One region of the Xanthobacter variabilis genome, then DNA from elsewhere that is predicted to be linked to it. Evidence: predicted binding sites of a transcription regulator. Region 1 holds the regulator's gene; the other holds the start of a gene.

The links. Region 1 encodes PhoB, which activates phosphate uptake and scavenging genes when phosphate is short. Its sites were predicted from a motif close to TGTCATNNANCTGTCAT; they were not measured.
Region 2: the regulator PhoB is predicted to act here: its motif matches at 1,891-1,907, upstream of V5F26_RS15930 (inorganic phosphate transporter).

What each region holds. Positions count from the first base shown of each region.
Region 1 is NZ_CM195533.1:495,094-505,596, reverse strand. It holds gene pstS (phosphate ABC transporter substrate-binding protein PstS) at 1-680, shown strand, start outside; gene pstC (phosphate ABC transporter permease subunit PstC) at 954-1,931, shown strand; gene pstA (phosphate ABC transporter permease PstA) at 1,949-2,782, shown strand; gene pstB (phosphate ABC transporter ATP-binding protein PstB) at 2,904-3,728, shown strand; gene phoU (phosphate signaling complex protein PhoU) at 3,748-4,470, shown strand; gene phoB (phosphate regulon transcriptional regulator PhoB) at 4,565-5,266, shown strand; gene V5F26_RS02215 (GcrA family cell cycle regulator) at 5,691-6,218, opposite strand; gene V5F26_RS02210 (aspartate aminotransferase family protein) at 6,849-8,057, shown strand; gene argF (ornithine carbamoyltransferase) at 8,054-8,980, shown strand; gene V5F26_RS02200 (Hsp33 family molecular chaperone) at 9,172-10,167, shown strand; gene V5F26_RS02195 (2-hydroxychromene-2-carboxylate isomerase) at 10,255-10,503, shown strand, end outside.
Region 2 is NZ_CM195533.1:3,617,600-3,628,102, reverse strand. It holds gene V5F26_RS15930 (inorganic phosphate transporter) at 195-1,754, opposite strand; gene alr (alanine racemase) at 2,027-3,100, opposite strand; gene V5F26_RS15920 (replicative DNA helicase) at 3,184-4,665, opposite strand; gene V5F26_RS15915 (dipeptidase) at 4,807-6,186, opposite strand; gene V5F26_RS15910 (ANTAR domain-containing protein) at 6,607-7,068, opposite strand; gene V5F26_RS15905 (helicase HerA-like domain-containing protein) at 7,281-8,984, opposite strand; gene V5F26_RS15900 (hypothetical protein) at 9,248-9,628, shown strand; tRNA gene V5F26_RS15895 (tRNA-Thr) at 9,778-9,853, shown strand; partial or broken gene V5F26_RS15890 (IS3 family transposase) at 10,284-10,503, opposite strand, start outside.

The DNA of each region.
Region 1 (10,503 bases):
TGCTCGCCGACATCTATCTCGGCAAGATCACCAAGTGGGACGACAAGGCGATCGCCGACCTCAATCCCGGCGTGAAGCTGCCCTCGCAGGCCATCGTGCCCGTGTACCGTTCGGATGCCTCCGGCACCACCGCCATTTTCACGTCCTACCTCTCGGCCGTGAGCCCGGAGTGGAAGTCCAAGGTTGGTTCCGCCACCTCCGTGCAGTGGCCGGCTGGCGCGGGCGCCAAGGGCAATGAGGGCGTGACCGGCAACGTGAAGAACACCAAGGGTGGCGTCGGCTACGTGGAGTTCATCTACGCCGCCGCCAACAACCTGGTGGTGACCCAGCTGCAGAACAAGGCCGGCAAGTTCGTCGTGCCCGAGACCAAGGCTTTCGAGGCGGCCGCTGCCGCCGCCGACTGGGACAATGCCAAGGACTTCGCCGCGTCCATGATCGACGCTCCGGCCGAGACCGCCTGGCCCATCGTCAGCCCCACCTATGTGCTGCTGCCGAAGGACCCCAAGAACGTCGAGACCTCTCGCGTGACCATGCAGTTCTTCTCCTGGGCCTACGGCAAGGAAGGCCGTGAGATGGCGGAGAAGCTCCACTATATCCCGCTGCCGGAAGCGGTGGTGAAGCGGGTCGAGGAAGCCTTCAAGAAGGAAATCCTCACCCCCGAAGGCAAGCCGGTCCTCTGATCCGGCTTTGAGCAAAACGCCTTGCTCGCGCTTCGGCGCGGGCAAGGTTTCGGGTGAGCGGGCGGCCCGTGCGGGAGCTGCCCTTCGCCAGATGACGGACGCTGCCAGGTAATGGGCGCTCGTCCGTTGGTTGAGTCCGAGGTGCGCGGCGGCTGTCCGTCGGGGTGCCCGGTGCCAGTCATGTCCCCACGCAAGGTCCGCGGCCCGGTTCGATCGGGCGCGTGCGAGGTCGCAACTCAAGGTCGCCCAAGGCGGCGCAGGGATGGGCATCAGATGGAAGCGACGATGGACGGTTTGGGGTCGGCTCCGGTCGAACCCATCAGCAAGGCCAAGGGAACCGGCAGGATCGCCGATCCCATCTTCGTGGCCCTGCTCTGGGGCAGCGGCATTTTCGTCCTGATCCTGCTTGGCCTCATCATTGCCGAGCTGTTTCAGGGTGGCCTTCCCGCGCTGCAGCACTTCGGCCTCGAATTCATCTGGACCGCCAGCTGGAATCCGGTGACCGAGAATTACGGCGCCCTGGTGATGATCTATGGCACGCTGTTCAGCGCCGTCATCGCCGTGGTGGTCGCGCTGCCGCTGTCGTTCGGCATTGCCTTCTTCCTCACCGAGATCGCGCCCCAGAGGCTCAAGCAGCCCATCGGCGTGGCTGTGCAGCTGCTCGCCGCGGTGCCCTCGATCATCTACGGCATGTGGGGCTTCTTCGTCATCGTCCCGCTCATGGCCGCCTATGTGCAGCCGCCGCTCATCGACACGCTCGGCCAGCTGCCGCTCCTCGGCCTGCTGTTCCAGGGTCCGCCCCTCGGCTCGGGCATGCTCACGGCTGGGCTGATCCTGGCGGTGATGATCCTGCCCTTCATCACGGCCATGTTCGTCGAGACGCTGGAATCGGTTCCGCCCATGCTGAAGGAATCCGCCTACGGCGTCGGCGCGACGACCTATGAGGTCTACAAGAACGTGTCGGTGCCCTACGGCCGCACGGCCATGGTGGGCGCGATCATGCTCGGCCTCGGCCGCGCCTTGGGCGAGACCATGGCGGTGACCTTCGTCATCGGCAATGCCACGCGACTGTCGGCCTCCCTGTTTGCGCCGGGCGCGACCATTGCGTCCGCCATCGCCAACGAGTTTCCGGAAGCCCAGCTCGGCTCGCTGAAGCTGACCTCGCTGCTGCAGCTCGGCTTCATCCTGTTCGTCATCTCCTTCATCGTGCTGGCACTGTCCCGGGCGCTCGTGCGCTCCCGGATGGATTGATCCGGGAGTCGTCACCCATGGCATCGCTCGCCGCTCGCCGCTCCAAGGACGCCGTCGTGAAGGCGCTCTCGACCGGCTTCGCGTTTCTCGCGCTGTTCCTGCTCGGCTGGATTCTCTGGACGCTGCTCGCCCGCGGTCTGCCGGCGCTCAGCTTCTCGGTGTTCACCAATGTCACCGCCCCGCCCGGGCAGAATGGCGGCCTCGCCAATGCCATCGTCGGGTCGCTGATCCAGGTGGGCATCGCCATGCTGATCGGCGCGCCCATCGGCATCTTTGCCGGTACCTTCCTCGCCGAGAACGGCAAGGGCACGAAGATCGCCGCGGCCGCCCGGTTCGTGAACGACATCCTGCTGTCGGCGCCGTCCATCCTAGTCGGCCTGTTCATCTACACCCTGCTGGTGGTGCCGTTGGGTGGCTTCTCCGGCTGGGCCGGCTCGCTTGCCCTCGCCATCCTGGTGATCCCGGTGGTGGTGCGCACGACCGAGGACATGCTGAACCTGGTCCCCGTTGGCCTGCGCGAGGCGGCATTCGCCCTCGGTGCCCCGCAGTGGAAGGTGGTGATGTTCATCACCTGGCGCGCGGCGCGCGCCGGCATCGTCACCGGCCTGCTGCTCGCCATCGCCCGCGCGGCCGGCGAGACGGCGCCGCTGCTGTTCACCTCGCTCGGCAACAATGCCTGGTCGCTGGACCTCAACAGCCCCATGGCGAGCCTGCCGGTCGCGATCTATCAATATGCCGGCAGCCCCTTCGATGATTGGGTGGCTCTCGCCTGGGCGGGTGCGCTCATCATCACCGTGGGCGTGCTGGTGCTGAACGTCGTCTCGCGCCTCGTGCTGTCGCGCGGCCATTGAACGAACACGGGCGCGTCACCTGCGCGATGCGCCCCGCTCTTCCGCCCGGCGCCCTTGGTGCCGGGCCGCACAGGACCCAAGCCCGGCTGCCCCCGGGCGACCCAAATCTAGTGAGGCTCAGATGACGTCTGCGGTCGATCCGTCCATCAGCATCGCCACCTCGGTCGCGGCCCGGCCCGATGCGCCGCCCGCGCCGGTGAAATTGAAGGTGGAAGGTCTTCAGTTCTACTATGGCCAGAGCCATGCGCTGAAGAACATCAACTTCGAAATTCCCGAAAAGCGCGTCACCGCCATGATCGGGCCTTCCGGTTGCGGCAAGTCCACGCTGCTGCGCGTGTTCAACCGGATGTATGACCTTTATCCGGGCCAGCGCGCGGAAGGCCAGGTGCTGTTCGACGGCGTGAACATCGTCGGCAAGGAGCTGGATTCCACGGTGGTGCGCAGCCGCATCGGCATGGTGTTCCAGAAGCCCACGCCCTTCCCCATGTCCATCTATGACAACATCGCCTTCGGCGTGCGCCTGCATGAGAGGCTGAACAAGTCGCAGATGGACGAGCGTGTGGAATGGTGCCTGCGTAAGGCGGCCATCTGGGACGAGACGAAGGATCGCCTCAACACCTCCGCGCTCGGCATGTCCGGCGGCCAGCAGCAGCGCCTGTGCATCGCCCGCACCATCGCGGTGCGGCCCGAGGTGATCCTGCTGGACGAGCCCACCTCGGCGCTGGACCCCATTTCCACCTCGAAGATCGAGGACCTCATCGACGAGCTGAAGCGCGACTTCACCATCGTCATCGTGACCCACAACATGCAGCAGGCCGCGCGCTGCGCCGACATCACCGCCTTCTTCTATCTGGGCGAGCTGATCGAGGTGGCGCCTTCGGACGTGATCTTCACGAACCCGAAGGAAATCAAGACGCGTGACTACATCACCGGCCGCTTCGGCTGAGGCCAGGGGAATGGTACAGATGCCCGATCATACCGTCACCTCGTTCGACGTCGAACTCAAGGACATCGGCCGCAAGGTCGTGGAGATGGGAGGCCAGGCGGAGCGCCTGGTCGCCGACGCCGTCACCGCCCTCATCAAGCGCGACATCAGCGTCGCCCAGAAGGTGGTCTCCCTCGACGCCGGCATCGACCAGGTGCAGCGCGACATCGAGGACAAGGCGGTGCTCGTCATCGCCAAGCGCCAGCCGGTGGCCAGCGACCTGCGCGAGATCGTCGCCGCAATCCGCATCGCCAACGACCTGGAGCGCATCGGCGACCTGGCCAAGAACGTGGGCAAGCGCGTCATCGCCATCGAGGGGGAATATCACCCCCAGAAGCTGGTGCGTGGCGTGGAGCACATGTCTGACCTGGTGCTGGAGCAGCTCAAGGAGGTGCTGGACGCCTATGCGGGCCGCAACGAGAGCAAGGCGCTCGACGTGTGGGGCCGCGACGACGCCATCGACACCATGTACACGTCGCTGTTCCGCGAGCTTCTGACGTACATGATGGAAGATCCGCGCAACATCTCCGTGTGCACGCATCTCCTGTTCTGCGCGAAGAATATCGAGCGCATGGGTGACCATGCGACCAATATCGCCGAGGTCGTCTACTACATGGTGACCGGTCAGGTGTTGCCGGAGAGCCGCCCGAAGGCGGACGCCTCCAGCGACACCACCGTGGCCTTTCCTGGCCGCACGGCGTGAGTTTGAGCTCGGCGGCGGGGCCCTGGCTCCGCCGTCGGTCCGGTGTCGCGGGAATGGCGCCCGGCGACCGAATGTTCGACATGGGTGAGAGACTGTGCCGGCGCGTATTCTGATCGTCGAGGATGAGGAGCCGCTCACCCTTCTGCTCCGGTATAATCTGGAGTCGGAGGGCTATGCGGTCGAAAATGTCGGCCGCGGCGATGATGCCGAAACGCGGCTGCGCGAAAGCGTGCCCGATCTCGTCATCCTGGATTGGATGCTGCCGGGCCTGTCTGGCATCGAGCTCTGCCGCCGGCTGCGGACCCGGCCGGAGACGGAGCGTCTGCCGGTCATCATGCTCACCGCCCGTGGCGAGGAAACCGAGCGCGTGCGTGGCCTCGCCACCGGCGCGGACGATTATGTGGTGAAGCCCTTCTCCGTTCCGGAGCTGCTGGCCCGGGTGCGCGCGCTGCTGCGGCGGGCGAAGCCGGAACATGTGGCGACGCTGCTGCGTGCCGGCGACATCGAGCTCGATCGGGAAACCCATCGTGTCCACCGCGCCGGGCGGGAAGTGCATCTGGGCCCCACCGAGTTCCGGCTGCTGGAATTTCTCATGCAGAGCCCCGGCCGGGTGTTCTCGCGTGAGCAGCTTCTGGACGGCGTGTGGGGACAGGATGTCTATATCGACGAGCGGACCGTCGATGTGCATGTGGGGCGGCTGCGCAAGGCGATCAATCGCGGGCGCCAATCCGACCCCATCCGAACCGTGCGCGGAGCTGGCTACTCGTTCAACGAGATGTTTGCCCGCGCCCACTGAGCGCTGCGACACGTCTTCCCTGCTTTGGCAGGGGACGGCGTCAGAGGTGTTTCGCGCGACGAAACGTGCGCGCCGCGCGAGGGTGCGCTTTAAATCATTGATTTAGAGCTGTGTCGCAAGTCCGAGAAACGCTCGGGAGTGTATTCCGCCCGCGAGACTGTATCCGGCGCGTCGAAAGACCAAAATGCGCAAAAGTCCGGAGATGTTGCCGGCTGCGCTGGCGCTTTGATGTGAATGCCGGCGCCTCATGCGGCAACAAACACTGCGCTTTTCACTGGCCGTCAAAAGTGGTGCTGGTGGCCGGCCGCCTCGGCAGGCGCCGCGCTTTGCTGGATTTAGGCCCGGCGAAGTCCGGACGCAGCCAAGCCTTCAAGATCCCGAAACCAGCGGCGCCCGCCCGAAGGGCAGGCGCCGTATGGGAGGCTCACAGATAGGCAAGCCGGCGATCGCGCCGACGATCCTGCACCGGCTGGTAGGCGATGCGGGCGTGATGGGTGCAATAGGGCATGCCCGGATTGCTCTTGGCACCGCAGAAATAGAAGCTGTCGGTGCCTGGCTCTCCCACCGGCCAGCGGCAGGTGCTCTCGGTCAGGTTCATGATGGTGCAGCGCTGGCCCATGGGGACGACGTTGCTGTTGGTTTCAGGCGCCGGCGCGGGGGCGGGTGCCTCCTCCGGCATGTCGTCGATATCTGCCGCAAGGGCCGTGTTGCCCTGGGTGATCGGGCGCTGGGGCCGGGGCTGCTCGCGCTGGCCCTCGGGCCGCGCCGCCGGGCGCTGCGGGCGCACCGCCGGCGTCGCCGTCTTGGCGCGGCCGGACAGGCCGAGGCGATGCACCTTGCCGATCACGGCATTGCGCGTGATGTCACCCAGCTCATTGGCAATCTGGCTCGCGGAGAGGCCTTCGCTCCAGAGCTTCTTCAAGAGTTCGACGCGCTCGTCATTCCAGCTCATCGCTCTTCTCCATCTGCCGCATCTTCTCGGCGCCGGATATGCGGCACCGTATTTCCGCCGTGGCGGCAGCACCGCCATGCTGCCAGAGACGACTCGGACTCCCTCCTCGGCCCCACATGCGCTCCGCATGCAGAAGGTTAACAACCTATGGGTCCCAGGAAGCTCAGTCGCACGAGATCTCGTAGGCGACGGTCAGCACGCTACAATATGCCCTGCGCGAGCGACAGAGTCGGTTAACGTTCTGACGCCGTTTTCCCCAGTTCCTTGGCGTCCGCCCGCCGCTGCGCGCCGTGAGCGCCTGCCCGGCGGAAGATGCGTGGAGAAATGTTGACCTCGCGCGCGCGATCATTAGTATTCACGGGTGTCGGGCCGCTCCCCCGCTGGGGCGGCCCTTTTTAATTCTCGCTTGTCCGGGGCCTGCGCCGCGAAGGCGATGGCGGTTCTTCTGGTCCGTCATTGCGGCGCTTCCACGGCTCAAGCGCGCGTTCGCTCCATCTTCCGGAGCATTCACCGGCTGATCTCCCGCGCGAAAAGTGCATTCGCGTTGGATTTTGGCTCACAACCAGCAACGGAGACGTCGTCTTTGGCCGGTAATGTTGCCGGATCAAGGCTCGTTCTCAGGAGGATCACGTGATCACCGCCGTTCTGCCGACCTATGCGCGCATCGACCTCGATTTCGAACGGGGAGAGGGCTGCTGGCTCGTCACGACGGACGGGCGACGTTTTCTCGATTTTACCGCCGGCATCGCGGTGAACGTGCTGGGCCACGCCCATCCCTATCTGGTCGAGGCATTGGCCGGGCAGGCGAAGAAGCTCTGGCACACCTCGAACCTGTTCCGCATTCCCGGCGGCGAGAAGCTGGCTTCGCGCCTTTCCGCCGCGACCTTCGCGGACACCATGTTCTTCACCAATTCGGGTGCGGAAGCGCTGGAGTGCGCCATTAAGATGGCGCGCAAATACCAGTTCGCGAACGGCGATCCGGAGAAGAACCGGATCATCACCTTCCAGGGCGCGTTCCATGGCCGCACCCTGGCGACCATCGCCGCGGGCGGCAACGCCAAGTATCTGGAAGGTTTCGAGCCGGCTCTGCCGGGCTTCGATCAGGTGCCGTTCGGGGACCTCGATGCCGTGCGCGCGGCCGTGACCCCCTATACCGGTGCCGTGCTGCTGGAACCGGTGCAGGGCGAGGGCGGCGTGCGCGTTCCGCCCGAAGGCTTCCTGAAGGGCCTGCGCGCCTTGTGCGATGAAAAGGGCCTGCTGCTGGTCCTCGATGAGGTGCAGTGCGGCGTGGGCCGCACCGGCAAGCTCTTCGCCCATGAGTGGGAAGGCATCACGCCGGACATCATGGCGGTGGCGAAGGGCATCGGCGGCGGCTTCCCCATGGGTGCGTGCCTGGCCACCGAGGCGGCCGCCAAGGGCATGACGCTGGGCACCCACGGGTCCACCTATGGCGGCAACCCGCTCGCCATGGCGGTGGGCAATGCGGTGCTCGATCTTGTTCTGGCCGAAGGGTTCTTCGACCATGTGAACACCATCTCCGCCCGGCTCAAGGAGAAGCTGGGGCAGTTGGTGGCGCGTCATCCGCGCGTGCTCGCGGAGGTGCGTGGCAAGGGGCTGCTCCTGGGCGTGAAGGCCCAGGTGCCGGCCGGCGATCTGGTGGTGGCGCTGCGGGAAGAGGGACTTCTGGCCCCCGGCGCCTCCGACAATGTGGTGCGGCTCCTGCCGCCTCTCATCGTTTCGGCGGAAGAGGCGGACCTGGCAGTGGAAAAGATCGAGGCCGCATGTGTGCGGCTGGAGCAGGCTCTCGCGCCCGCTCCGGCCAAGGGGGCAGCGGAATGACGGAGAACGGTGTGCGCCATTTCCTCGATTTGTCGGAAATCCCGGCGGACGAGCTGCGCAAGGTGCTGGAATTGTCCAAGGACCTGAAGGCCAAGCGCAAGGCGGGGGCGGAAGATCGTCCCCTCGTCGGCAAGTCGCTGGCCATGGTGTTCGACAAGCCCTCCACCCGCACCCGCGTCTCGTTCGACCTGGCCATGCGCCAGCTCGGCGGCGAGACCATCATGCTCACCGGCCACGAGATGCAGCTCGGGCGTGGCGAGACCATCGCCGACACGGCGCGTGTGCTCTCCCGCTTCGTGGACGCCATCATGATCCGGATCCTGGATCATGATGACCTCATGGAGCTGGCCGATTATGCCACCGTGCCGGTCATCAATGGCCTCACGCGCATTTCCCATCCCTGCCAGGTGATGGCGGACGTGATGACCTTCGAGGAGCATCGCGGCTCCATCCAGGGCAGCCAGGTGGCCTGGACCGGTGACGCCAACAATGTGCTGGCGTCCTGGGTCCACGCGGCCGAGCGCTTCGACTTCACCATGAAGGTGGCGACGCCGAAGGAGCTGGGCCCGCGCCAGGCGCTGAAGGACTTCGTGAAGCGCACCAAGGCCAAGGTCACCTTCATGCGTGACCCGGAAGAGGCGGTGGAGGGCGCGGATTGCGTGCTCACCGACACCTGGGTTTCCATGGGCGATAAGGAGGCTGAGCGCCGCCACAATCTGCTGAAGCCATACCAGGTCAATGGCTCGCTGATGGCTCGCGCCCACAAGGACGCCATCTTCATGCACTGCCTGCCCGCTCATCGCGGGGAGGAGGTGACCAGCGAGGTGATGGACGGCCCGCAGTCCGTGGTGTTCGACGAGGCGGAAAATCGCCTGCACGCCCAGAAGGGCATTCTGGCCTGGTGCTTCCACACCGCCGGATGATGCCTTCGGCGGCCCGGTGGCCGGCCGTCGGGCGCCCGTGATAGGGTGCGCGCGGCCGGTATCGAAGCCGTCGGTCTTCGACAAGGCTCGCCGGGCTCCCCGGCTTGCCGGCTCCTTGCGTCGATGCAGCCTTCGTGCGACCCGGTATCGCGTATCGCTGGAAGACGCCGAACCACGATGAGGAGGAGCGCATGAGTTCCGAGCGCTCGCGCAGCGCCCGCCAGGAGGCGCAGGATGACATCGTCACCGCCTTTCAGGTGGATGCGCTGGACCTGCGCGGCCGTGCCGTGCGGCTGGGCTCCACCCTTGATGCGCTGCTGGTGCACCACGATTACCCCGCCGCGGTGAAGCGCGTGGTGGGTGAGGCGGTGGCGCTGGCGGTGCTGCTGGGCTCGTCCCTGAAGTTCGAGGGCCGCTTCATCCTCCAGACCCAGACCGACGGCCCGGTGGACATGGTGGTGGCCGACTTCGTCAGCCCCGATAAGATCCGCGCCTACGCCCGCTACGACAAGGATGCCCTGGCCGAGGCGGAAAAGCGCAACGACACCTCTCCGGCTGCCCTTCTGGGGCGCGGCCATCTGGCCATGACCATCGATCAGGGCATCTCCGCCAACCGCTATCAGGGCGTGGTGGCGCTGGACGGCGAGGGGCTGGAGGCGGCGGCCCACGAATATTTCCGGCAGTCGGAGCAGATCCCCACGCAGGTGCGCCTGGCCGTGGGCGAGGAGTTGCGCCCCGGCGGCCAGGCCTCGTCCTGGCGGGCGGGCGGGCTCCTGGCTCAGTTCCTGCCCGACGATGCCTCGCGCGCCCGCATGGCCGACATGCCGCCCGGTGACGCGCCCGAGGGCACTGCGCCACACACCCTCGACGAGGACGACGCCTGGGTCGAGGCGCGCTCGCTGATGGGGACCTTGGAGGACGTGGAGCTGCTCGATAAGGAGCTCTCCACCGAGCGTCTGCTCTACCGTCTGTTCCACGAGCGCGGGGTGCGGGTGTTCGAGCCCCTGGCCATCGGCGCCCATTGCTCCTGCTCGCGCGAGCGCGTGGCCGGGGTGCTCGCCTCCTTCACCGATGAGGAGCGGCGCGGCATGGTGCAGGATGATGGCCGGGTCACCGTGACCTGCGAATTCTGCGGCCGCACCTATGGCTTTGCCGCCGAAGAGGTCTTGGGCGAAGCTGATTCTTGAGCGCGGCGGCATTTCGCGCGAGGCTGGCGGGGTCCATTCGGGCCCGCTCGAACGCCCGCGCCCGATGCTGCAAAAAGGAATCCGCTCGTGCCCGAGATCATCTGCTATTTCAGCCCGCAATCCGGCTATGCCTATCTGGGGCACGCGCGGCTGAGGGACATCGCGCGGACGGCGGGCGCCAGCATCCTCTGGCGGCCGGTGGACATTTTGAAGGTGTTCGCGGCCGGCGGCTCGACCGCACCGGCCAAGCAGTCACCCCAGCGCAACGCCTATCGCAAGCTGGATATCGTGCGCTGGGCCAAGCGCGCCGCCATTCCCATCAACACCGAGCCCGCC
Region 2 (10,503 bases), 1.5 Mb from region 1:
AGGCACGTGCCCAGCTTTGCCAAACATGGTTAACATCAGATTAATACCACCGGCGCCGGTTTCGGATCGCTGCCGGGTGGGGCGGCTGAGGTCGCGCGGCGACTCGCTTGTGGAGGCCCTCCGTCGCCTGCAGGATGCAGAACGGCCGGGGCGGAAGGTCCGTCCCGGCCGTGGCGCGTGAGTGGTCTTGCTGTTCACATGACTTGGCGCAGGACCAGATAGAGGCCGCCCGACAGCACGATGGCGGCCGGCAGGGTGAGCACCCACGCCATCAGCAGATTGCGCACCGTGGACATCTGCAGCCCCGAGTGATTGGCCGCCATGGTGCCGGCCACGCCCGAGGACAGCACGTGGGTGGTGGACACCGGCAGGCCATACATGTCGGCCGCGCCGATGGTCGCCATGGCCACCAGCTCGGCCGCGCCGCCCTGGGCGTAGGTCAGGTGGGTCTTGCCGATCTTCTCGCCCACGGTGACCACGATGCGCTTCCAGCCCACCATGGTGCCCAGGCCCAGCGCGATGGCCACCGCCACCTTCACCCACAGCGGAATGAACTTGGTGGCCTGGTCGAGCTGCTTCTTGAACGCGCCGAGATTGTCGCGCGCCGTGGCATCCAGCTTCGGCGCCCCGGTCTTGCCCATCACCCGGATGGTCTCCGAGGCGAGGTACATGTCGTTGCGCATGTTGGAGACCGAGGCCGCCGGCACCTGGGCCAGCGTCTCATGGGTGCCCACCATGTCCGAGATCTCGCGGGTCACCTGGGCGAGCGCCGGCAGCACGTCTGCGCCGGCCTCGTGGTCGCGCACATAAGCGGTGAGCACCGCCCGTGGATCCGCCGGTGCCGGGGCATTGCCGGCGGCCTGCTGGAGCGAGGCTTCCGTGGCCTGGGCGATGGCGCGGAACTGGGCCACTTCCTCCACGTTCACCGCGCGGTTGAGCGCATAGGCCGTGGGCACGATGCCGATGAGGATCAGCATGATGAGGCCCATGCCCTTCTGCCCGTCATTGGAACCGTGGGCGAAGGAAACGCCGGTGCAGGTGAGCACGAGCAGGCCGCGAATCCACCACGGCGGCGGCTTGTGGCCGTCCGGCGCGCGATAGAGCGAGGGGTTGCGCACGGTCACCTTCAGCGTCAGCAGCAGCAGGCCGGCGGCGATGAAGCCGATGATGGGCGAGAACAGCAGTGAGTAGCCCACATTGGCGGCCTGCCCCCAGTCCACGCCCGAGGTGCCATCGCGCCCCTGCACCAGCTGGTTGGCGACGCCGACGCCGATGATGGAGCCGATGAGGGTGTGGGAGGAGGAAGCCGGCAGGCCGAGCGACCAGGTGCCGAGATTCCACAGGATGGCGGCGATGAGCAGCGCGAACACCATGGCCATGCCGGCGCCGGACCCCACATTGAGGATCAGCTCCACCGGCAGCAGCGACACGATGCCGAACGCCACCGCGCCGGAGGAAACCAGCACGCCCAGGAAGTTCCAGGCGCCAGACCAGATGACCGCGAAATGGGCCGGCAGCGAATTGGTGTAGATCACCGTCGCCACCGCATTGGCGGTGTCGTGGAAGCCATTCACGAACTCGAAGCCGAGTGCGATGAGCAGCGCCACCACCAGGAGGAGGAAGGGCAGGATGGCCAGCGTGCTCGTGCCCGAGTCCACCACATCCCGCCAGATGGAGAAGCCGGTAAAACCAAGGCCCCCGATCAGCAGGGCGAAGAACAGGAAGATTTCCAGGAGCCCATGGTCTCGATCCATGGACGCGCGCCTGGCGGAGGCGTGGTGGCCTGCCGCCGGGGCGTGATGCGGCGTCGCGGCTTGCGACATGAACGTCTCCATTCAACCATCGGAGATCCGTCCTGCTGGACGGCCGCCCGTTGGTTGACAGGAGGGCGTGACACGCGAGTGACGCTTCAGGATACCACTTCGGGCGTTTTTTGACCGAAGTGGATACCGGTGCCCTTGAGCAATGCGCATCAACGCGATGAGCCGGAGCATGCCCACCGCATTCGGGGCGGTGGGCGCCGCTTTCATCCGCCGATATAGTGGCGCAGATAGCGCCCGCCCAAGGCGGTGAGCACCTCATAGCCGATGGTGCCCGCCTTTTCGGCCAGCTCGTCCACGCTGATGCCCTCGCCCAGGAACACCGCCTGGTCGCCGCGCGCCACGGTGTCCGGCGGCAGGTCGGTGATGTCGAGGGTGGCGAGGTCCATGGAGATGCGGCCGACCAGCGGGCAGCGTTGGCCCGCCAGCACGGCTTCGGCTCCACGCCGGGCATCGGTGGAGCCGGCGGCGCGGAAGAAGCCGTCCGCATAACCGACATGCACGGTGGCCAGGCGGCTGTCGCGGGTGAGGCGCTGGGTGGCGCCATAGCCCACCGTTTCGCCGGCAGGGGCGGTGCTCACCTGGATCACCCGCGCTTCGAGCCGCACCACCGGGCGCAGCGGCGGCACACCAGAAATGGCGACGCCCCCATAGAGGAAGATGCCCGGCCGAACGAGATCGAAGCGGAATTCCCGCCCCATCAGCGTGCCGGCTGAATTGGCGAGGGAGGCTTTCACCTGTGGAAAGCGTCGCGCCACGTCCGCGAACACCAAATGCTGGCGCGCGGTGAGCACATGGCCGGGGGTGTCGGCGCAGGCGAGGTGGCTCATGATGAGGCTGGGCGTGAAACCCAGCATCCGATAGCTCTCGGACAGCCGCACCGCCTCTTCCAGCGAAATTCCGAGCCGGTGCATGCCCGTATCCACATGGATGGCCGCGGGCAGGTTCACCCCCTGGTCACGGCAATAGTCGCTCCACTCGCCGATTTCCGGTGCCGAGCCGAGGACTGGGCGGAGATTCGCCGCGGCGAAGGCCGGAGCGGTGCCGGGCAGAAGGCCGTTCAGCGCATAGATGGTGGCCTCGGGCAGCAGGGTGCGCAGATGCTGCGCCTCCTTCAGGTGCGCCACGAAAAAGGTGCGCGCGCCCGCCCGCCAGAGGGCCGGGGCGACGCGGTCGATGCCGAGGCCATAGGCATTGGCCTTCACCACCGCCGCGCATTCGGCGGGGGCGGCGAGGGCGGAAAGGGTGCGCCAATTGTCGGCGATGGCGGACAGGTCCACCGTGAGAACCGCCCCCGCATCGGGCTCGGCGGCCGCGAACGCCTCGGCGTCGTCGTCGGGGGCGCCCGTGGCTTGCCCGTCCGTCAGCTCCGGGGCGGCAGGTGGTCCTCCCGCGCCAGGTTGGAGAAGCGGGTGAATTGGGGCTCGAAATGCACCTTCACCGTCCCCGTCGGGCCGTGACGCTGCTTGCCGATGATGATTTCGGCCGTGTTCTCGGCCGCCTTCATCTCGATCTCCCACTTGAACCACTCCTCTGTGCCCGGCTTGGGTTCCTTGCTCTTGAGGTAATACTCCTCACGAAACACGAACATGACCACGTCGGCGTCCTGCTCGATGGAGCCGGATTCGCGAAGGTCCGAAAGCTGGGGCCTCTTGTCGTCTCGCGCTTCCACCTGACGCGAAAGCTGCGACAGCGCCATAATGGGCACTTGCAGTTCCTTCGCCAAGGCCTTCAGGCCGGTGGTGATCTCGGTGATCTCCTGCACGCGCCCCTGCGACGAGGACTTGGAAGAGCCGGACAGGAGCTGCAGGTAGTCCACAACCATAAAATCGAGCCCGCGCTGACGCTTCAGCCGTCGGGCGCGCGCCACCAGCTGGGCGATGGAGATGCCGCCGGTGTCGTCGATATAGAGCGGGATCGCCTGCATGGTCTGGGCGGCGGCCGCGAGCTTGGAGAATTCGGATTCCGAGATGTCGCCGCGCCGGATCTTGTAGGAGGCGATTTCCGCCTGCTCCGCGAGAATACGGGTGGCAAGCTGCTCGGACGACATTTCCAGGGAGAAGAAGCCCACCACGCCGCCCGACACCGCCTCAATGGAGCCGTCAGCCTTCTGCTCGCCGCGATAGGCGGCGGCGATATTGAAGGCGATGTTGGTGGCGAGCGAGGTTTTGCCCATGGCCGGTCGCCCGGCCAGGATGATGAGGTCCGATGGCTGGAGCCCGCCCATCTGCTGGTCGAGGTCGTCGAGCGCGGTGGCGATGCCGGAAAGGTGCCCGTCGCGCTGGAAGGCCTTGGAGGCCATGTCCACCGATTCGCGCAGGGCATCGCCGAACTTCAGGAAGCCGCCGTCATAGCGCCCGCTCTCGGCGATCTCGTAGAGCCGCTTTTCCGCCTGCTCGATCTGCTCCTGGGGGGAGGCGTCCACGGCCGCGTCGAAGGCGTCGTTGACGATTTCCTCGCCGATCTGGATGAGATCGCGGCGCACCGCGAGGTCATAGATGGCGCGGCCGTAATCCTCGGAATTGATGATGGTGGTGGCTTCGGCCGCCAGCCGCGCCAGATATTGCGGGCCGGTGAGCCCGGCCACGTCCAGCTCGGCGGGCAGGAAGGTCTTGAGCGTGACGGGCGTCGCAATCTTGCCGGCGCGGATGAGCGCGCTCACCACCTCGTACAGCTTGCCGTGCAGCGGTTCGTAGAAGTGGCGCGGCTCCAGGAAGTCGGAGACGCGGTAGAACGCCTCGTTGTTCACCAGAATGGCGCCGAGCAGAGCCTGCTCCGCCTCCAGATTGTGGGGCGCCTGGCGGTAGGTGGGGACGATTTCCCCCTTGTTCGGAAGATCGAGCATGGTCACGAGTCCACGGCTTGGGGATCTCGTTTAACAGGGTTAGCCCTTACGAGTCCCTTGCCACGATGACTCCGCGGCAAGGGAAATCTTCCACAGGGGTGAACTTCGGGGATAGCGGCGACATCGCTCTCCCTGGACCTTTCAGGCGATGGCCTCAAGGATTCGCACCCAGCTGCGCGTGCCCTTGTGGAACGAGGTGAGATCATACTTCTCGTTGGGCGAATGCACACGGTCGTCGTCGAGGCCGAAGCCGATCAGCAGGGTATCCACCCCCAGCAGGGCCTTGAACTGGCCGACGATGGGAATGGACCCGCCCGTGCCAATGGTCACCGGCTTCACGCCCCATTCGGCCTCCAGCGCGGCAGACGCCTTGATGAGGTCTGCGCTCTCGGGCGGCACCATGAAAGCGCGCGAGCCCTCGGCCTTGGCCAGCTCCGCCTTGCAGTCCGCCGGCACGCGCGCCGCCACGAAGGCCGCGAAGGCGTCGCGGATCTTCGCCGGGTCCTGGTCCGCCACCAGGCGGAACGAGATCTTGGCCGTGGCCTTGGACGGGATGATGGTCTTCGAGCCTTCCCCCGTATAGCCGCCATAGATGCCATTGATTTCGAAGGTCGGGCGCGACTGGATCTGCTCGATCAGCATGCGGTCGTGCTCGCCCACCGCGCGGGACAGCCCCACCGGCCCCAGGAAGCCTGCGGCGGTAAGGCCGAGCTTTTCCCAGCGCGCGCGCACCTCCGCCGGCGGCTCGCGCACATCGTCATAGAAGCCGGGAATGGTGACGCGGCCGTTCGCGTCGTGCACGTCGGCGATGATCTTGGAGAGAATGTGGATGGGGTTGGCCGCCGCTCCCCCGAACAGGCCCGAATGCAGGTCTCGATTGGCGCCCGTGATGGTGAGCTCGGTGTGCAGGATGCCGCGCAGGGACGTGGTGATGGAGGGGGTCTTCGCATCCCACATGCCGGTGTCGCAGACCAAAGCGATGTCCGCCTTCAGGTCGTCCGCGTGGGCCGCAAGGAAGGCGGGCAGGCTGGGAGAGCCGCACTCCTCCTCGCCTTCCAGCATCACGGTCACGTCCACCGGCAGGCGGCCGGATGTGTCCCTGATGGCGCGCAGGGCGCCGAGGAAAGTGAGCACCTGGCCTTTATCGTCGGCCGCGCCCCGCGCCACGATGGTGCGCCGCCCATCCGGCGTTTCGCCCAGGCGGGGCTCGAACGGCGGGGTCTGCCACAGGTTCAGGGGGTCCACGGGCTGCACGTCGTAGTGGCCGTAAAACAGCACCCGGCGCGCCGCGCCCGTGTCGGTGCGGGCCAGCACCACCGGATGGCCCGCCGTCTGGTGCACCTGTGCCGCAAGGCCGAGATCGGCGAGCTGGGCCGCCGCCCATTCGGCCGCCGCAACGCAGGCGGACTTGTGGGCGGGATCGGTGGAGATGGACGGGATTTTCAGGAATTCGAACAGCCGCGCCAGGGACGCGTCGAGTCCCGCATCGACCTTCTCCAATGCCTGATCCACCGCCGTCATCATGTCCTCCATTCCGCAGGGCCTGGGCCAGCCCCGGTTCCGCCGACGAGTCGCGTGCTCGCCTGCCGGCGGCCATAAGGCCCCGGCCTTTCGGCAGAATTGTGCCGTCCGGGGCAGGGCGCCGCCATTAACGGCGGCCGTTCGCGAGGGATGGTTGCATGCCGGTGGAAGGATGCGCCAGGGGCGCGCGACGGTAAAGGGCGGACGCTTTGCGTTTTCCCCCAGGGACCCACGACACGATCGTGACGCACGACGCCATCATATCGAAAGGGGGCGCCTGGAGGGCTCGCGCCTGCGCCTTGCGCGGCACGACGCATCCAGCGGGAGCGGGCCAGCGCAAAGGTCAGAGCCGTCGTAGGGCGGGGGCAGTAACGCCCGGCAACGCACAGGCACGGCGCCGCATTGGCGCCGTGCTTCATGTCAGCTCAAGGGCGCCGCGGCCACATGGCCGGCATCGCCTGAAATCTGATCGGCGGAAGCCGGAGCGGACACCGCGCCGCCACGCACCACCCGACGGGCACGCTGCATGACAGAGCCGATGCGGCGATAGAGGAGGCGCGGCGCGGCAGGCGCGCCGACCGCGGCATCATAGCCGCCACGGGCGGCCGCGCGCATCAGCGCCTGGGTGGGGGCTTCGGCGACCAGGACCGCGGGGGCGCCATTGCCATCGCGATAGGGGTTCTCCGGAATCTGATCCGGATTGTCCGCGTGCACGATCAGCACATCCGGCTGCCCGGTGGCCATGCTGCCGGCCACCGCTTCAAGGCTGCCGGCTTCCTGAACGCCACCAACGCCGAAGGCGATGAGAGAATTGCGAAGCGCCTCACGACGCTCCACCTGCGAGTCAACGATGAGAATGCGGGCTGTCGGTAACACCTTCATGAGGCGCTCCATCTGCTGTGGCGCCCATCCGGCTGAACCAGGATGAGACGCACCATTCAGAAAAGGGACATGCGAGACCCCGCAATCTCGCTGTCACAACAGAAGATACCTGTTATGCGTGCATCAGGCAACAGGCTCCCTTACCAGGGTCAGGTGTTAGTTTTTGGCCCTAATGGAACTTTTGCTCTATTCGGTGCGGAATATCAGGAAAATCAACGGCTGATACTTCCCAGAATACCCCTCAGGATCGCACGGCCAAGCTGTGTTCCAACCTGGGTTGCGACCGATCGCGCAACCTGCCGTACAACCAGCTCGGTTGTAGACATGCGGCTCGACGTTCCGCTCTTCGGCACACTGGTGCCGGTGCGGCCCTTGGTGCCGCCGGTCGTCTTCTGCGAGGAGGGCTTGGTCTGGCCGGTACGCTCGGCCTTCACCTCGGGCAGGCCGAGCACGGTGCCCAGCACCGAATCCAGAATCCCGCCACCGCCGCCGGACGAGGCGGGAGGGCTCGCCGGGGCCGAGCTTTCGCGCCCATGGCCCGCTGTCTGCTCCTCGGCCCGCTGCTGCAGGCGCTCGAAGGCGGATTCACGGTCGATGGCGGTATCATAAGCGTGGCCGACCGGGCTTTTCGCCATGATGGCAGCCCGTTCCGGCGCGCTGAGCGGCCCCACGCGGGCGGACGGCGGGCGGATCAAGGTGCGCTCGACGATGGAGGGAATTCCGTTGCCCTCCAAGGTGGAGATGAGGGCCTCGCCCTTGCCCAGCTCCATGATGACCTGGGCCGTGTTCAGGGCCGGGTTGGGGCGGAAGGTCTCCGCCGCAGCCTTTACGGCCTTCTGGTCGCGCGGGGTGAAGGCGCGCAAAGCGTGCTGCACCCGGTTGCCGAGCTGAGCCAGCACGCTGTCGGGCACATCCAGCGGGTTCTGGGTGACGAAATAGACGCCAACCCCCTTGGAGCGGATGAGGCGGACCACTTGTTCCACCTTCTCCAACAGGATTTTCGGCGCCTCGTCGAACAGCAGATGAGCTTCATCGAAGAAGAAGACAAGCTTGGGCTTGTCCGGATCCCCCACTTCGGGCAGCTGCTCGAAGAGTTCGGCGAGCAACCACAGGAGGAAGCATGCATAAAGGCGCGGCGCGCCCATCAGCTTGTCCGCCGCCAGCACCGAAATGGTGCCGTAGCCCGAACGGTCCACCCGCATGATGTCGCGGATCTCCAGGGCCGGCTCGCCGAAGAACTTGTCGGCGCCCTGGTTCTCCAGCATCAGCAGCTGCCGCTGGATGGCGCCCACGCTCTGCGGGCTCACATTGCCATATTGGGCGCTGATCTGGGAGGCGTTCTCGGACACATAGGCCAGCATCGCCCGCAGGTCCTTCAGGTCCAGCAGCAGCAGGCCCTGCTCGTCGGCGATGCGGAAGACAATGTTGAGCACACCTTCCTGCGTGTCGTTGAGGTTCATGAGGCGCGCCAGCAGCAGCGGCCCCATTTCCGAGACGGTGGCGCGCACCGGATGGCCCTGCTCGCCGAACAGGTCCCAGAAGATCACCGGGAAGCTGTCGGGCGTGTAGGTGATGCCCACCTCGGTGGCGCGGGAGATCAGGAAATCCTTGGACTCGCCCGGCATGGCGATGCCCGAGAGGTCGCCCTTGATATCGGCCGCGAACACCGGCACCCCGGCCCGCGAGAAGCCTTCCGCCAACACCTGCAAAGTCACCGTCTTGCCCGTGCCGGTGGCTCCGGTGACCAGTCCATGACGGTTGGCGAGCCGCAAGGTGAGGTATTCGTCCGCATCCACGACGGTTGGCGCCGCGCCCTTGCGCGCCTTCCCGCCCGCCGCCGGTTCCGGAGCAAGCACCTTTCCGAGGAAGATCTTGCCGTCCACGTCAGGGCTCGATGAGGGGGCTTGCGGCGTCATGGAGCTGTCCTCTTGGAACCATTCCTTCCGGAAACTCCCGCTGGCGGGAGGCCCGGAGGGCGAGTCGGATGGGATGTTGTCGCGCGGTTTCACCCGTGGGGGCAAGTTCACCCGTGGGGGCAAGTTCACCCGTGGCGGCAAGCCGGTGGCCGGCCCACCCCGGCGCTCGTGACGCGCCGCGTCTTGCGCCCGCCCGCCGGGGTGGGCAAGCTGCGCGCGCCATCAGGCGGGCTGAGGGCCCCAACCCGGTTCCAGGAGCGCACATGGATGAACTCATCACCCGGCTGTCGCAGCGGCTGGATCTGGACCCGGCAACCGCACGCGGGGTCGTGGGCCTGGTGCTGAAATTCCTCGATCGCGAGGCTCCGCGGGAGGACATGGCCCCCCTTCTGGCAGCCCATCCATGGATTCCGGCGCTGCTGGAAGAGATTCCCGATGAGCCTGCGCCACCCGCCTGCGAGCGTCATTTCGGCGGCATGGCGCGGCTGATGCAGGTGGCCGATCGCATGATGGCCCTCGGCCTGACCATGCCGCAGGTGCAGACGGCCGTTCGCGAAACCGTCGCCTATGCCCGTGAGACGGTGGGGGATGACGCGATCAACCACCTTGTGCGCGCCATTCCAGGGCTGCGCCAGGTGGTTTGAAGGCACCAAAACGCGGGATGAAAACGAGACACGTGGCCTCCCGCAGTCGCGGAAAAAGGGTCAGCAGGATGTGGACGGGCGGTCCGCAGGATCCATTTCGCCTCCGCCACCCTTGAAAAGGCCCCGCGCAGTTCGTATGAGGAGGGCGTGCCGCGGTAGCTCAGCTGGTAGAGCAACGCATTCGTAATGCGTGGGTCGGGGGTTCGAATCCCTTCCGCGGCACCACTTCACTTTGAAATCACAGCAGAACGCTGGGGCTCATAGCTCCCCGCTCTCGGCTAACCACGGCGTGGTTTTCCTGGCAGGGCCGCTCCTGCACGGCTTCGCTGGCCTGTTCACCGCCTTGCGGAACGGTCGAAGGGCGAGGGCAGGACGTTGCAGGAACAGACCCGAGCTGCGCGCACCCCACATTCGCCGCCGCCGTATATCGCAGGTGCCGAATTCGATCGGGATCATTGGCGAAAATGACCCAATGGCTGCGCTACTCCCGGCCGGCTCGCGGTTCCAACAGGGCGTGGGCTTCCGTCACCGTCGTGTGAATGTGCTCGCGGCCATGGACTGTCGGTAGGACCGCAGGGGCGGATGAAAGGTCGTCAGGATCGGAGCGTAGATGTTCAGATGCGGTACGGCGCGGTGAACCGCCCCGATTTTTCGAGATGCCCTCGGCCTTCGCCTTGTTCTGCCGTTCGAACGTGACGGGCGGCAGCATCCCGCCGCGCGTGCTTGCGGCGGATGCGTTCGCGCTTGAGCAGGGCGAAGACGCTCTCGGCCACGGCGTTGTCGTGACCGTTGCCGCGATGGCTCATCGAGGGCTGCAGATCAAGGCGTTTCGGGAGTGAAGCTCACTCCCTGCCCGCAACCTGGCTCGCCTGATC